DNA from 2 places in the Streptomyces griseobrunneus genome. Region 2 is predicted to be linked to the other one. Evidence: predicted binding sites of a transcription regulator. Region 2 holds the regulator's gene; the other holds the start of a gene.
The links. The regulator HrcA, encoded in region 2, represses chaperone genes, less so after heat shock. The targets are predictions, from matches to a motif close to TTNGCACTCNGNNNNNCNGAGTGCNAA.
Positions count from the first base shown of each region.

Region 1 (7,099 bases), 2.5 Mb from region 2:
GTGGCCCGGAACGAACCGGGCGCGAAGCCGTCGCCGTACCAGAGCACCGCCTCCTTCACATCGCCCCCGTCGGAGATCCACTCCGCCTCGGCCTCCGGCCCGATCGCCTCGTGCGGGATGCCCGGGGCGATCTTCAGCGCGGCCCGGGGCGCCTTGAGCGCGGCGGCCGTCGCCCAGGACAGCGGTGGTGAGTACGCCTCCGGGTCGAAGATCCTGCCCCGGCCGCCGCGCCGGGCCGGGTCCACGAAGACGGCGTCGTACGGAGTGGTGTCGATCTCCGTGACGTCGGCGCACCGCACCTCGATCAGCGCGGCAAGACCGAGCGCCTCGGCGTTGGCGCGGGCCACCTCGGCGGTGAGCGGGTCGCGGTCCACGGCGAGGACGGCGATCCCGGCGCGGGCCAGCGCGATGGCGTCGCCGCCGATGCCGCAGCACAGGTCCGCGACGCTCCGCACGCCGAGCGCGGCGAACCGGGCGGCGCGGTGGGTGGCGACCGAGGTGCGGGTGGCCTGCTCGACGCCGTTGGGCGTGAAGTACATGCGGTACGCGTCCTCGGACCCGAACTTCGCCACCGCCCGCTGCCGCAGCCGGGCCTGGCCCAGGGCGGCCGACACCAGCTCCGCCGGGTGCGTGCGGCGCAGCCGGGTCGCGGTGGCCAGTTCCTCGGCGGGGTCGTGGTCGCGCAGCTCGGCCAGCAGGTGCTCGCCCTCGGGGGTGCGCAGGGCGGCGAAGGCGGCGCGGGCGGGGTCGTCGGCCGGGGTGGCGGGGGTCGATGCGTTCACCCGGCCCATTGTGGCCGGTGCGCAGACGGGGGCCCCTATGGGGCGACGCGGGCCCTAATACGTCGACGCGGGTCCCTGGTAGGCAGCGCGGGTCCCTGTGGGCCGGCCGGGGGACGGGTGCGGCCCCCTCGCGGTGTCGGGGCGGGAGGCGGGCGGGTGGCTGGCAGGATGCGGCGCCATGCAGCTAGTACGACAAAAAGGAAAATCACCCATGAAGCGGCACCGGCCGGTCTCCGTCGTGCTGGCGGCCCTCCTGGCCGCCACCGTCACCTCGGCCTGCGCGTCGGAGACGGCCGACGGCGGTACGGGAGCCCCGGGCGGACCGGCGAAGCCCGCCGCCGGACAGCAGGGCGAGGCCGCCCAGCAGGCCGGCCCCGCCCGCGCCCTGGGCACGTACGCCGAGGAGCTCAAGAAGAAGCAGGCCGCACGGGCCGTCGCCGCGAAGAGGTGGGGCCTGGCCAAGGTGCCGCTCGCGGCCCCCGAACCGCCGGAGGTGAAGCCGCGCATCACCACCCGCAAGGGGTTCGAGGTCCGGGACGACGAGGGGCTGCCGCCCGTCTTCACCACCGTCCCCACCAAGGAGAAGATCGTCTTCCTGACCATGGACGACGGGGCGGAGAAGGACCCCGCGCTGCTGCGGATGATGACCGAACTGGACATCCCCTACAGCGCCTTCCTGAGCGACTACGTCATCAACGACGACTACGGCTACTTCAAGCAGATGCAGAAGCGCGGGGTGGTCATCAGCAACCACACGCTCAACCACCGCTATCTGCCGGGCCTCTCCTACGCCGAGCAGAAGCGGGAGATCTGCGGCCAGCAGGAGAAGATCCTCAAGAACTACGGGAAGCGGCCCACCCTCCTCCGCCCGCCCTACGGCAACTACAACCGCGACACCCTCGTCGTCGCCAAGTCCTGCGGCATCACCGCCGTCCCCCTGTGGTCCGCCGAGGCGTTCGCCGACCACATGGAGTGGCGCGAGTGGGACCGGGACCTGCACCCCGGCGACATCGTCCTCACCCACTTCCGGGGCAAGGACGACTGGAAGGGCACCATGCCCGACATGATCCGCCTGGTCATGAAGACCATCACGGACAAGGGGTACGCGGTGGCGAAGCTGGAGGACTACGTCTGACTCCCCGCCCGCCCGGCGTACGGCCGACGAATGCGCGCTCAGCCCCCGCTGCGCGCGCATTCGTCGCTGTCGCCCCCGCTGCGGCAGGGCGGGGAGTTCCAGGTGGGGGCGGGGCCCGGAAGCGCGGGGCCGTCGGCCCGGGACACGGACGCCAGGGTCACCGCGCACAGGGCCACGGCCACGAGCACCTGGATGCCGCCCGCCCAGTACCACCGGTCACGCAGCAGCATGGCGGCGAGGACGGCGACCGTGAGGGCCAGGACGCCGAACGCGACGGTGGGGACCCAGTCGGTCTCCGCTCCGGCACCGGCGGGCGAGGGCGCGCCGCTGTCGATGGGCGCATGGGACCGCGCCAGGCCGCGCAGCCCCAGCAGTACCAGCAGCACGGCGAGGACGACCGCCTCGGCGACCGTGAGCAGGAGGCCCGCGGCGGGATCGGCGCAGCCGCCGGGCCGCTCGTCCAGGGCCCGCTCCGCCGGTCTTCCGGGCAGGCCGCTCTCGGGATGCGTCATCTCCGTACCGTCGTACGGAACACCCGGCTCCGCCCCCGCGTTGTCCGGACGGTGATCCGACGGAGCCCCGATCGAGACGGCGCGAGGGTGGTGAATTGGCACTCCGCTTGACCGAGTGCTAATCGCGGTCATAGTCTCGGGTCTGGCACTCCCCCCTGGAGAGTGCCAGCACCACACTGTGCGACAGGGCAGGTCCGGCACCCGCGACGACGGATCGGTCTGGTCGCCGCCCAATGACTGCTAAACCCCGTGAGATCTCCGAAGGGGGAGACCGGATCGTGTCGACCACCAGCTCCAAGGTTGCGATCAAGCCGCTTGAGGACCGCATTGTGGTCCAGCCGCTCGACGCCGAGCAGACCACGGCTTCCGGCCTGGTCATTCCGGACACCGCGAAGGAGAAGCCCCAGGAGGGCGTCGTCCTCGCCGTGGGCCCGGGCCGCTTCGAGAACGGCGAGCGTCTTCCGCTCGACGTCAAGACCGGCGACGTCGTCCTGTACAGCAAGTACGGCGGCACCGAGGTGAAGTACAACGGCGAGGAGTACCTCGTCCTCTCGGCCCGCGACGTTCTCGCGATCGTCGAGAAGTAATTCACCCACGTTTGCTTGTGTTCTGCGCCCCTGGCCCCCTGCGAAATAACTAGCCGGGTGGCGAGGGGCGCAGTTCGTCCGAGAGGGAAGTACAGCCCATGGCGAAGATTCTGAAGTTCGACGAGGACGCCCGTCGCGCCCTTGAGCGCGGCGTCAACAAGCTTGCCGACACGGTCAAGGTGACGATCGGCCCCAAGGGCCGCAACGTCGTCATCGACAAGAAGTTCGGCGCACCCACCATCACCAACGACGGCGTCACCATCGCGCGCGAGGTCGAGCTCGACGACCCGTTCGAGAACCTCGGTGCCCAGCTCGTCAAGGAGGTGGCGACCAAGACCAACGACGTAGCGGGTGACGGCACCACCACCGCGACCGTCCTGGCCCAGGCGCTCGTCCGCGAGGGCCTGCGCAACGTCGCCGCGGGCGCCTCCCCGGCCGCCCTGAAGAAGGGCATCGACGCCGCGGTCAAGGCCGTGTCCGAGGAGCTCCTCGCGACCGCCCGGCCGATCGACGACAAGTCCGACATCGCCGCCGTGGCCGCGCTCTCCGCGCAGGACACCCAGGTCGGCGAGCTCATCGCGGACGCCATGGACAAGGTCGGCAAGGACGGTGTCATCACCGTCGAGGAGTCCAACACCTTCGGTCTGGACCTGGAGTTCACCGAGGGCATGGCCTTCGACAAGGGCTACCTGTCCCCGTACATGGTGACCGACCAGGAGCGTATGGAGGCCGTCCTCGACGACCCGTACATCCTGATCCACCAGGGCAAGATCGGCTCCATCCAGGAGCTGCTCCCGCTGCTGGAGAAGGTCATCCAGGGCGGTGGCTCCAAGCCGCTCCTGATCATCGCCGAGGACGTCGAGGGCGAGGCGCTCTCCACCCTCGTCGTCAACAAGATCCGTGGCACCTTCAACGCCGTCGCGGTGAAGGCCCCGGGCTTCGGTGACCGCCGCAAGGCCATGCTCGGCGACATCGCCACCCTCACCGGTGCGACCGTCATCGCCGAAGAGGTCGGCCTCAAGCTCGACGGCGCCGGTCTCGACGTGCTGGGCACCGCCCGCCGCGTCACCGTCTCCAAGGACGACACGACCATCGTCGACGGCGGGGGCAACTCCGACGACGTCAAGGGCCGCGTCAACCAGATCAAGGCCGAGATCGAGTCCACGGACTCCGACTGGGACCGCGAGAAGCTCCAGGAGCGCCTCGCGAAGCTGGCCGGCGGCGTGTGCGTCATCCGCGTCGGTGCCGCCACCGAGGTGGAGCTCAAGGAGAAGAAGCACCGCCTCGAGGACGCCATCTCCGCCACCCGCGCCGCGGTCGAGGAGGGCATCGTCTCCGGCGGTGGCTCCGCTCTCGTCCACGCGGTGAAGGTCCTGGAGGGCAACCTCGGCAAGACCGGCGACGAGGCCACCGGTGTTGCGGTCGTCCGCCGCGCCGCCGTCGAGCCGCTGCGCTGGATCGCCGAGAACGCCGGCCTCGAGGGTTACGTCATCACCTCCAAGGTCTCCGAGCTCGACAAGGGCCAGGGCTTCAACGCCGCCACCGGCGAGTACGGCGACCTGGTCAAGGCCGGCGTCATCGACCCGGTCAAGGTCACCCGCTCCGCCCTGGAGAACGCCGCGTCCATCGCGTCGCTGCTGCTCACGACCGAGACCCTGGTCGTCGAGAAGCCGGCCGAGGAAGAGGGCGACGCCGGTCACGGCGGTCACGGCCACTCCCACTAGTACGCGCAGTACCTTTCGGTACGCCCGAGGCCCGGTACCCCTTGGGTTCTAACGGTCCTCGCAACACCCACGATCTGTGGGAGTTGCGAGGACCGTGGCCGTTGAGCGGGTTGATCTTGCGGGGTTGAAGGAGCGTTTCCTTGCACGGCTGGATGCCGTGGGGAACGTGACGGTGGTGGCGCGTGAGCTGGGTGTGAACCGGAACACGGCGTTCGGTTGGGCTCGGAGATCCGGTCGCGGGTCGGTACGTCTGCCGCGGCGGCATCCGCGGCGGGAGGAGTACGAGCAATTGCGGGCCACGGGCGCCTCGCAGTCCGAGGCGGCCCGGCGCATCGGGGTGAACAGGCGCACAGCCAGGGACTGGGACCAGGGCGTCAAGAAAACTCGCACCACGCGGACCTACGCCGACGGCCGCCGTGTCGATTACGCGGCGGGGACCGCCACGATGTTCGGTGTGACCACAGCATCGATGGGTCTGGCGACCCTGGACAAGCAGCTGCACCCCAGGTTCCTGGCTCTTTCCGAGCGCGAGCGGATCCGGGATCTGCTCGCGGTGGGCCACTCGCTGCGGGCGATCGGACGCGCCCTGGGCCGGCCCGCCAGCACGATCAAGCGGGAGATCGATGCGAACTCGGGCGTCGAGGGCTATCAGCCCTATGCGGCCCACCGCGCAGCCGCAGCACGCCGGCCCCGGCCCAAGGACCGCAAGCTGCTACGCGAGAGCCGGCTGCGCCGCTTCGTCCAGGACGGCTTGCGGACACGATGGTCGCCGGAGCAGATCTGCCACGCTCTGCGCAAGGAGCATCCCGACGACCAGAGCATGCGGGTGAGCGTGGAAACGATCTACCAGGCACTGTATTTCCAGGCCCGTGGCGGCCTGAAGCGGGAAGTGCAGGCAGCAATCCGCTCCGGTCGCACCCGCCGCAAAGCACGCCGGGACCCCGAGCGGCGCACGCCACGGTTCACCGACCCAATGGTCATGATCAGCGATCGTCCCGCCGCTATCGAGGACCGGGCCGTTCCCGGGCACTGGGAAGGCGACCTGATCATCGGAGCCAGCAGCCGCTCCGCGATCGCCACCCTGGTCGAGCGGAGCACCCGCTACACCATGCTGGTCCACCTGCCCGGCGGAGCCCACGACGCCGAAACCGTCCGTGACGGCCTCGTCCGCACCATCCAGACCCTGCCCGCACATCTGCGGGGATCGCTCACCTGGGACCAGGGAAGCGAGATGGCACGCCACCAGCAGTTCACCCTGGCCACCGGCATGCCCGTCTACTTCTGCAACCCCGCCTCACCCTGGCAACGCGGCTCCAACGAGAACACCAACGGCCTGCTCCGCCAGTACTTCCCCAAAGCCACCGACCTCAGCCTCCACAGCCCCGAAGACCTCGAACACGTCGCCCAGGAACTCAACGGCCGCCCACGCAAGACGCTCGACTGGGATACCCCAGCCGAGCGTCTACGTGATCTACTCACCACCTAAAACCAAGTGGTGTTGCGATGACCCCTGGAACCCAAGCCCCCGTCGCGGGGGCACCGGGCCTCGGTGCGTTCCGGGCCGCCGCTCTGCCGCCTACGCCATGCGGGCCAGCCCGTCCGGCGTGACCGGGTCCGCGAACGGCAGCCCCTGTACGTAACGCGCCACCTCGTCCAGCGCGAAATCCCCCATGCGGTGGATCTCGTCCCCCAGGGAGCCCGCCACATGCGGGGTCAGCAGGACGTTCTCCAGGTCGTACAGCGGGGATGCGGCCGGCGGGACCTCCGGCTCCGTCACATCGAGGAACGCGTTCAGCCGCCCCGACACCAGCTCGGGCAGCAGCGCGTCCCCGTCGATCAGCGAACCCCGCGAGGTGTTGATCAGCGTGGTGCCGTCCGCCATCGCCGCGAGCTGCGCGGCGCCGATCATGTGCCGGGTCGCGGGCAGCTCCGGCGCGTGGACCGAGACGACCCGGCTGCGGGCGCAGAGCTCGTCGAGCCCCACCTTCACCGCGCCGAGCCTCGCCGCCGCCCCCGTGTCCACGTACGGATCGAAGAGCAGGACGTCCAGGTCGAACGGGCGCAGCAGCTCGATCACCCGGCGGCCGATCCGCGAGGCGCCCACGATCCCCACGCACCGCCGGTAGTTGCCGTGCCCCGCCAGCTCCGCCCGCCAGTCGTGCGGGGCGCGCAGCTGCCGGTAGCGGTGGGCGGTGCCCAGGACGTTCTTCCCGGCGAACAGGATCGCGGCCAGCGTGTACTCGGCGACCGGCAGCGCGTTCGCCCCGGCCGCCGAGGTGACCTGGATACCCCGGTCCCAACAGGCCGGGGTGATGTGGTGCTTGACGCTCCCGGCCGCGTGGACGACGGCGCGCAGCCG
Region 1 covers NZ_CP177080.1:3,079,281-3,086,379, reverse strand. The annotation lists gene ACK8N7_RS13660 (THUMP-like domain-containing protein) at 1-791, opposite strand, end outside; gene ACK8N7_RS13655 (polysaccharide deacetylase family protein) at 994-1,917, shown strand; gene ACK8N7_RS13650 (DUF6234 family protein) at 1,956-2,429, opposite strand; gene groES (co-chaperone GroES) at 2,708-3,016, shown strand; gene groL (chaperonin GroEL) at 3,115-4,740, shown strand; gene ACK8N7_RS13635 (IS30 family transposase) at 4,991-6,226, shown strand; gene ACK8N7_RS13630 (hydroxyacid dehydrogenase) at 6,317-7,099, opposite strand, start outside.
Region 1: groES (co-chaperone GroES) is a predicted target of HrcA. The motif match lies at 2,525-2,551, and genes of this name have one in related genera.

Region 2 (7,099 bases):
TGCGGGCGGTCCAGCTTCCGCGCGATCTGCCGGGCGACCAGCCCGAGCGCGTACGTCTGCTCCTCGTCCGTCGCCGCCAGGCCGAAGTAGTTGGGGAACCGGCGGGGCAGATCGCTGCTGGAGTTCGTCGTGTTCACCAGCGGCAGCCCGGCCGTGCGGAGCAGCGCGGCGGCGTCGTCGCTCTCGTCGGTGTTACGGCCGAGGCCGACCACCCCCACCACCGTCGGGTCCCGCCGGGCCACCTCGATGATCTTGCGGACGGCGGTGAGCTGGCGCAGCATGTCCTGGCCGGCGTTGGCGGTGAGCACCCGCAGCTTGACCGACCGGTTCACGGTCTTGTTCACCGCCTGCTGGTGGAGATAGACGCCGGTCAGCTCCTCCAGACCCTTGCGGGTCGCCTCGGGGCCCTTGCCGGTCGAGGTCAGCGGGCCGGCGTAGACGACGGTGACGTACGCGTCGCCGGGCGCGATGTCCGCGTTCTCCTCCCGGATCGCCTGCTCGATCCGGTCGAACGTGATGCCCTTCCCGCCCCCGTACAGCTCCAGGCCGTTGCCCCGCGCGAAGCGCACCTCGGGCACGGTCGCCACGCCGACGCACTCCCGGTCCCCGTCCCGCCCGGCCCAGATCGCGTCCGTGCTCCGGTCGGTCAGCGGCCCGTGGCAGTACGTGTCGCGCCAGTGCCCGGCCCACAGGAACGCCCCCAGCAGACTCCCCACGACGACCAGCGCGATGCTCGTCCTCGACATCACCCACCACGCCCAGGTCCGCGGCACCGGATGGGTGACCAGCTCGGTCCGGGCGGGCGCGGTGGTCAGCTCCTGGGTGGTCAGCGGCAGCTGGAGCACCCACGCCAGCATCGCCGCCGCCACCGGCGACTGCCCCAGGCTCAGCTCGTCGGCCCAGCGGTCGTACTGCTCCTGGGCCCCCGGCGGAGCGGCTGGCCGGACCGCCCCCGGCCGCTCCGGGGGCGGCGGGGTGTGGCGCATGACCTCGGCGGCCGGCAGCGCGGCGAGCAGCAGCAGCGGATCGACCTCGCTGCGCCGCGACCGTACGTTGTTGATCGCGTTGATCAGCAGGATGCCGCCGTTGTCCTGGGTGGCCCGGTGCAGGAGCACCACCGGTGGCCGGGTCCGCTTGGCGCGCCGCCAGTCCGCCGCGTGGGGGCGGTAGTTGTCCCGCAGGTCCTCCAGCAGCGCCTGCACCCGCAGCTCCAGGTGGAACTGGCGCGCGTGCCCGTCGCCCGCCCCCGCATGCGCCACCCGCTTCGCGACCGCCGCCGCCCGCACCCGGATCACGTCCCACGACCCTCTGGGCGAGAGGCGGGACCAGCCGTCCGAGGGGTAGCCGGTGCTGGAGGCGGCCAGGGAGGAAGTGGTGGCGAACCACCGGCTGGCCCGGCGCAGCCACAGCAGCGGCGGCGCGGACCGGCCCACCAGCCCCACCACGGCCAGCCCGACCAGGGCGAGGGACGCCACCACCACCGTCAGGAACCAGTCGATCTCCCCGAGCAGCACACTGAGCAGGGCGATGAAGAGCGCGCCGACGAAGGTCTCCGGCCGCACGGAGTTCCGTAACGACGACCCCCAGGTGCCCCGGCGCGGCCGGTCGGCCCGCCAGCGCAGCCGGCGCAGCTGCTCCAGGATCAGCTCCTCGCCGATCTCACCGGTGTTCCCGTCGGACTGCTCGACCACGGTCGCGGTCGCCTGCTCGATCGCCCCGAGCAGCCGCGAGCGGGGAAAGGCGAGGGGCTTGTACTGCGTGGTCCCGGGCGATTCCCACGGCTTCTCCGCCAGCGTGCGCACCATGTCCAGCGCCGCCTCGTACGGGGTGGCCCCGCCGCCCTCCAGCCGCTGCACCGGAACCCCGCGCCGCTCATTGGCCTTGTGGACCAGCCTGACGATCGCCTCGACCTGCTCGTCGATCTCGCGCCCGGCCCCGGCGTCCTCGGCCTTGATCACCACCAGCGGCATCACCGGCCGGTTCCTGCGGTACCGGTCGATCAGCTGCTGCATCAGACGGAAGACGGCCAGAGCCGCCTCGTTCCCCGCTCCGCCCCGCCAGTTCCCTTGTCGCATCGCCCGTGCCCTTCCCCCGTGAACGGGTGAGCCCGTTCCCCCCACCCTCCATAACCGATGGTGCGTGTGGGACGCAGGCATTCCTAGGGATCGGCACGTGATCCTCTCGGGCGGGCCGGCGACGAGCCCGGGACATCACTCAGGAAGGGTGACGAAGTCAATCAATTCCTCCACCCGGCCGAGGAGTTGAGGCTCAAGATCCTTGTAGCTGCGGACCTTGGACAGGATGTGCTGCCAGGCCGCCCCGGTGTTCTCCGGCCACCCCAGCGCCCGGCACACCCCCGTCTTCCAGTCCTGGCCCCGGGGCACCACCGGCCACGCGTCGATCCCCACCGAGGACGGCTTCACCGCCTCCCACACGTCGATGTACGGGTGGCCCACCACCAGCACATGCGGATCCGAGACCTGCGCGGCGATCCGGGACTCCTTGGAGCCGGTCACCAGGTGGTCCACCAGCACCCCGAGCCGGGCGTCCGGCCCGGGGGAGAACTCACCCACGATGGCCGGGAGGTCGTCGATGCCCTCCAGGTACTCGACCACCACGCCCTCGATGCGCAGATCGTCGCCCCACACCCGCTCCACCAGCTCCGCGTCGTGCCGGCCCTCCACATAGATCCGCCCCGCCCGTGCCACCCGGGCCCGCGCACCGGGCACCGCCACCGAACCGGAGGCCGTACGGGCGGGACGCACCGGACCGCCGGGCCCCGGGCGCACCAGCGTGACCACCTTGCCCTCCAGCAGGAAGGCCCGCGGCTCCATCGGGAAGACCCGGTGCTTGCCGAAGCGGTCCTCCAGGGTCACCGTGGGCCCCTGGGCCGTCTTCTCGCAGCGGATCACGGCGCCGCAGAAGCCGGTGGCGACCTCCTCCACGACCAGATCGGGTTCGGCGGGGACCTCGGGCACGGGGGCGGACCTCTTCCACGGCGGGGTCAGGTCCGGCTGGTAGCTGCGCATGCGCCGACGATAATCCTCACCCCGCCCCGAAGATCGTCACTCCGCCCGAGAACCGTCACACCACGCTGAGAGCCGTCCCCCGGAACCCTCACCCCGCCCCGAACCGCTCCGCCAGCGACCCCCGCTGCGCCCGGACGAACGCCGCGTCCACCACCGCCCCGTGCCCCGGCACGTACACCGCGCCCTCGCCGCCCAGTTCGAGCAGCCGGTCCAGGGCGGCCGGCCAGCGGGAGGTGATCGCGTCCCGGCCCGCCTGCGGTTCGCCCGACTCCTCCACCAGGTCCCCGCAGAGCACCACCGGAGGCTCGCCGTCCGTCCCCGGCACCAGCACCGCGAGGTCATGGCCGCTGTGGCCCGGGCCCACGTTGGCCAGCAGCACCTGACGGCCGCCGCCCAGGTCCAGCGTCCACTCGCCGGTCACCTCGTGGTGCGGCACCACCAGCGTGTCCACCGCCCGGTGCGCCTCCTCCTCCGAGAGCCCGTGGTGCACGGCCGACCCGGTCAGCTCGTCCGCCGAGCGCCGCAGCAGGGCGGTGATGCCCACCGCCCCGTACACCTGGGCCCCGGCGAACGCCGCCGTACCCAGCACATGATCGAAGTGGGGGTGGCTCAGTGCGATATGCGTCACCCTCCGGCCGAGCAGGGCCTCGGCCTGCCTCCGCAGCTCGACGCCCTCGCGCAGGGTCGAGCCGGTGTCGTACAGCAGCACACCGCCGGGCCCGGCCACCAGCGCGACCGTGGCGTCCCAGCCCGGCAGGCGCCGCCGCCCGATACCGTGGCCCAACCGCTCCCAGCCGAAGTCTTCCCAAGAGACGTCCATGGGACGACGCTATCGGGGCGACCCGCGCGGTCCGGTGGCGGCGTGGCCGGTCGCCCTTGCCCCTGCCCCACCCCACCCCCGTACACTGACCGGGGGGTAACTGGCACTCGTACGCACCGAGTGCCAACAGGCACCGGGAAACAACAGCTGGAGGTGTGCGCCATGCTCAGCGAACGCAGACTGGAAGTGCTGCGCGCCATCGTCCAGGACTATGTCGGCACCGAGGAGCCCGTCGGCTCCAAGGCGCTCACGGAACGGCACCAGCTGGGGGTCTCCCCAGCCACCGTCCGCAACGACATGGCGGTGCTGGAGGACGAGGGCTTCATCGCGCAGCCGCACACGAGCGCGGGCCGCATCCCCACCGACAAGGGGTACCGCCTCTTCGTCGACAAGCTCGCCGGCGTCAAGCCGCTCTCCTCGCCCGAGCGCCGGGCCATCCAGAACTTCCTCGACGGCGCGGTCGACCTCGACGACGTGGTCGGCCGGACCGTACGGCTGCTCGCGCAGCTGACCCGGCAGGTCGCGGTGGTGCAGTACCCCTCGCTGACCCGCTCGACGGTCCGGCACGTGGAACTGCTCTCGCTCGCCCCCGCCCGGCTGATGCTGGTCCTGATCACGGACACCGGCCGGGTCGAACAGCGTATGATCGACTGCCCCGCGCCCTTCGGCGAGGCATCGCTCGCGGATCTGCGTGCCCGGCTCAACAGCCGGGTCGTCGGACGCCGCTTCGCGGATGTCCCGCAGCTGGTGCGGGAGCTGCCGGAATCCTTCGACAGCGAGGACCGCGGAACGGTTTCCACGGTCCTTACCACCCTCCTCGAAACCCTGGTCGAGGAGACGGAGGAGCGGCTGATGATCGGCGGCACCTCCAACCTCACCCGCTTCGGGCACGACTTCCCTGTGATGATCCGGCCGGTGCTGGAAGCACTGGAGGAGCAGGTCGTCCTGCTGAAGCTGCTGGGTGAGGCCACGGACTCAGCCATGACCGTACGGATCGGGCACGAGAACGCCCACGAGGGCCTCACGTCCACGTCCGTCGTTGCGGTCGGCTACGGTTCGGGCGACGAGGCAGTCGCCAAACTCGGCGTGGTCGGACCGACCCGCATGGACTACCCCGGAACGATGGGAGCGGTACGCGCAGTGGCACGTTACGTCGGACAGATCCTGGCGGAGTCGTAAGTGGCCACGGACTACTACGCCGTACTCGGCGTGCGCCGCGACGCATCTCAGGACGAGATCAAGAAGGCATTCCGTCGGCTCGCACGCGAGCTGCACCCGGATGTCAACCCGGATCCGAAGACCCAGGAGCGGTTCAAGGAGATCAACGCCGCTTACGAGGTGCTCTCGGACCCGCAGAAGAAGCAGGTCTACGACCTCGGCGGCGACCCGCTCTCCGCCAACGGCGGTGGCGGCGGCGCGGGCGGTTTCGGAGCCGGTGGCTTCGGCAACTTCTCCGACATCATGGACGCGTTCTTCGGAACTGCCTCGCAGCGCGGGCCCCGCTCGCGCACCCGCCGCGGCCAGGACGCCATGATCCGGCTGGAGATCGACCTCTCCGAGGCGGCCTTCGGCACCACCAAGGACATCCAGGTCGACACGGCCGTCGTCTGCAACACCTGCAGCGGCGAGGGCGCCGCCCCCGGCACCTCCGCCCAGACCTGTGACATGTGCCGCGGTCGCGGCGAGGTCTCGCAGGTCACCCGGTCCTTCCTGGGCCAGGTCATGACCTCGCGCCCCTGCCCGCAGTGCCAGGGCTTCGGCACGGTCGTGCCCACCCCGTGCCCGGAGTGCGCCGGCGACGGCCGCATCCGCTCGCGGCGCACGCTCACCGTCAAGATCCCGGCGGGCGTCGACAACGGCACCCGTATCCAGCTCGCCGGTGAGGGCGAGGTCGGCCCCGGCGGCGGCCCGCCCGGCGACCTGTACGTCGAGATCCACGAGCTGCCGCACGCCGTCTTCCAGCGGCGCGGCGACGACCTGCACTGCACGGTCACCATCCCGATGACCGCTGCGGCCCTCGGAACCAAGTGTCCGCTGGAGACCCTGGACGGCCTGGAGGAGATCGACATCCGGCCCGGCACCCAGTCCGGCCAGTCCGTCCCGCTGCACGGGCGGGGCATCACGCACCTGCGCGGCGGCGGCCGGGGCGACCTGATCGTGCACGTCGAGGTGACGACCCCCTCCAAGCTCGACGCGGAACAGGAGCGGCTGCTGCGGGAGTTCTCCAAGCTGCGCGGCGAGGAGCGCCCCTTGGGCCAGTTTCAGCCAGGTCAGCAGGGGCTCTTCTCCCGGCTGAAGGACGCCTTCAACGGCCGCTGAAGCGTTTTCCGCCTTTCACCGCACCGCCCATCGGTTCCGTACCGGTGGGCGGTGCGGCGTTCGGAGGGAGAACCGGTCACGCCGAACGCTGGCTGATTCGGCCCCTGTGCGACCGACGTGGCACGATGCCGTCATGTCCTCCGCGTTGACCGATCTCTGCCGGTATCCGATCGTGCAGGCCCCGATGGCGGGCGGCGCTTCCGGACCTAAGCTCGCCGCGGCCGTCGCCGAGGCGGGCGGGCTCGGATTCCTGGCCGCCGGGTACAAAACGGCGGACGGCGTGTACAACGAGATCAAACAGCTGCGCCGGCTCACCGGCGGGCCGTTCGGCGTCAACCTCTTCATGCCGCAGCCCGCGCTCGCCGACCCCAGCGCCGTCGAGGTCTACCGCCACCAGCTGGCCGGCGAGGCCACCTGGTACGAGACCCCGCTCGGCGACCCCGACAGCAGCGGCGACGACGGGTACGAGGCGAAGGTCGCCATCCTGCTGGAGGACCCCGTCCCGGTGGTCTCCTTCACCTTCGGATGCCCCACCCGCGACACTCTCGACGCCTTCGCCAAGGCCGGGACGCACACCATCGTGACGGTCACCTCCGCCGAGGAGGCCCAGGCCGCCCAGTGGGCGGGCGCCGACGCCGTCTGCGTCCAGGGCGTCGAGGCGGGCGGCCACCAGTCCACCCACCGCGACGACCCGCAGGCCGACCACACCGGCACCGGGCTGCTCACCCTCGTCACCCAGGTCCGCGAGACCGTCCAGATCCCCATCATCGCGACGGGCGGCCTGATGCGCGGCTCACAGATCGCCGCAGCCCTCGCGGCCGGCGCGGACGCCGCCCAGCTCGGCACCGCCTTCCTGATCTGCCCCGAGTCCGGGGCCCACCTGCTCCACAAGCAGGCCCTGACCAACCCGCTCTTCGTCCGCACCGAGCTG
Region 2 covers NZ_CP177080.1:5,587,985-5,595,083, forward strand. The annotation lists gene ACK8N7_RS25290 (ABC transporter substrate-binding protein) at 1-2,075, opposite strand, end outside; gene ACK8N7_RS25295 (DUF3097 domain-containing protein) at 2,211-3,029, opposite strand; gene ACK8N7_RS25300 (MBL fold metallo-hydrolase) at 3,118-3,849, opposite strand; gene hrcA (heat-inducible transcriptional repressor HrcA) at 4,012-5,028, shown strand; gene dnaJ (molecular chaperone DnaJ) at 5,029-6,168, shown strand; gene ACK8N7_RS25315 (nitronate monooxygenase) at 6,302-7,099, shown strand, end outside.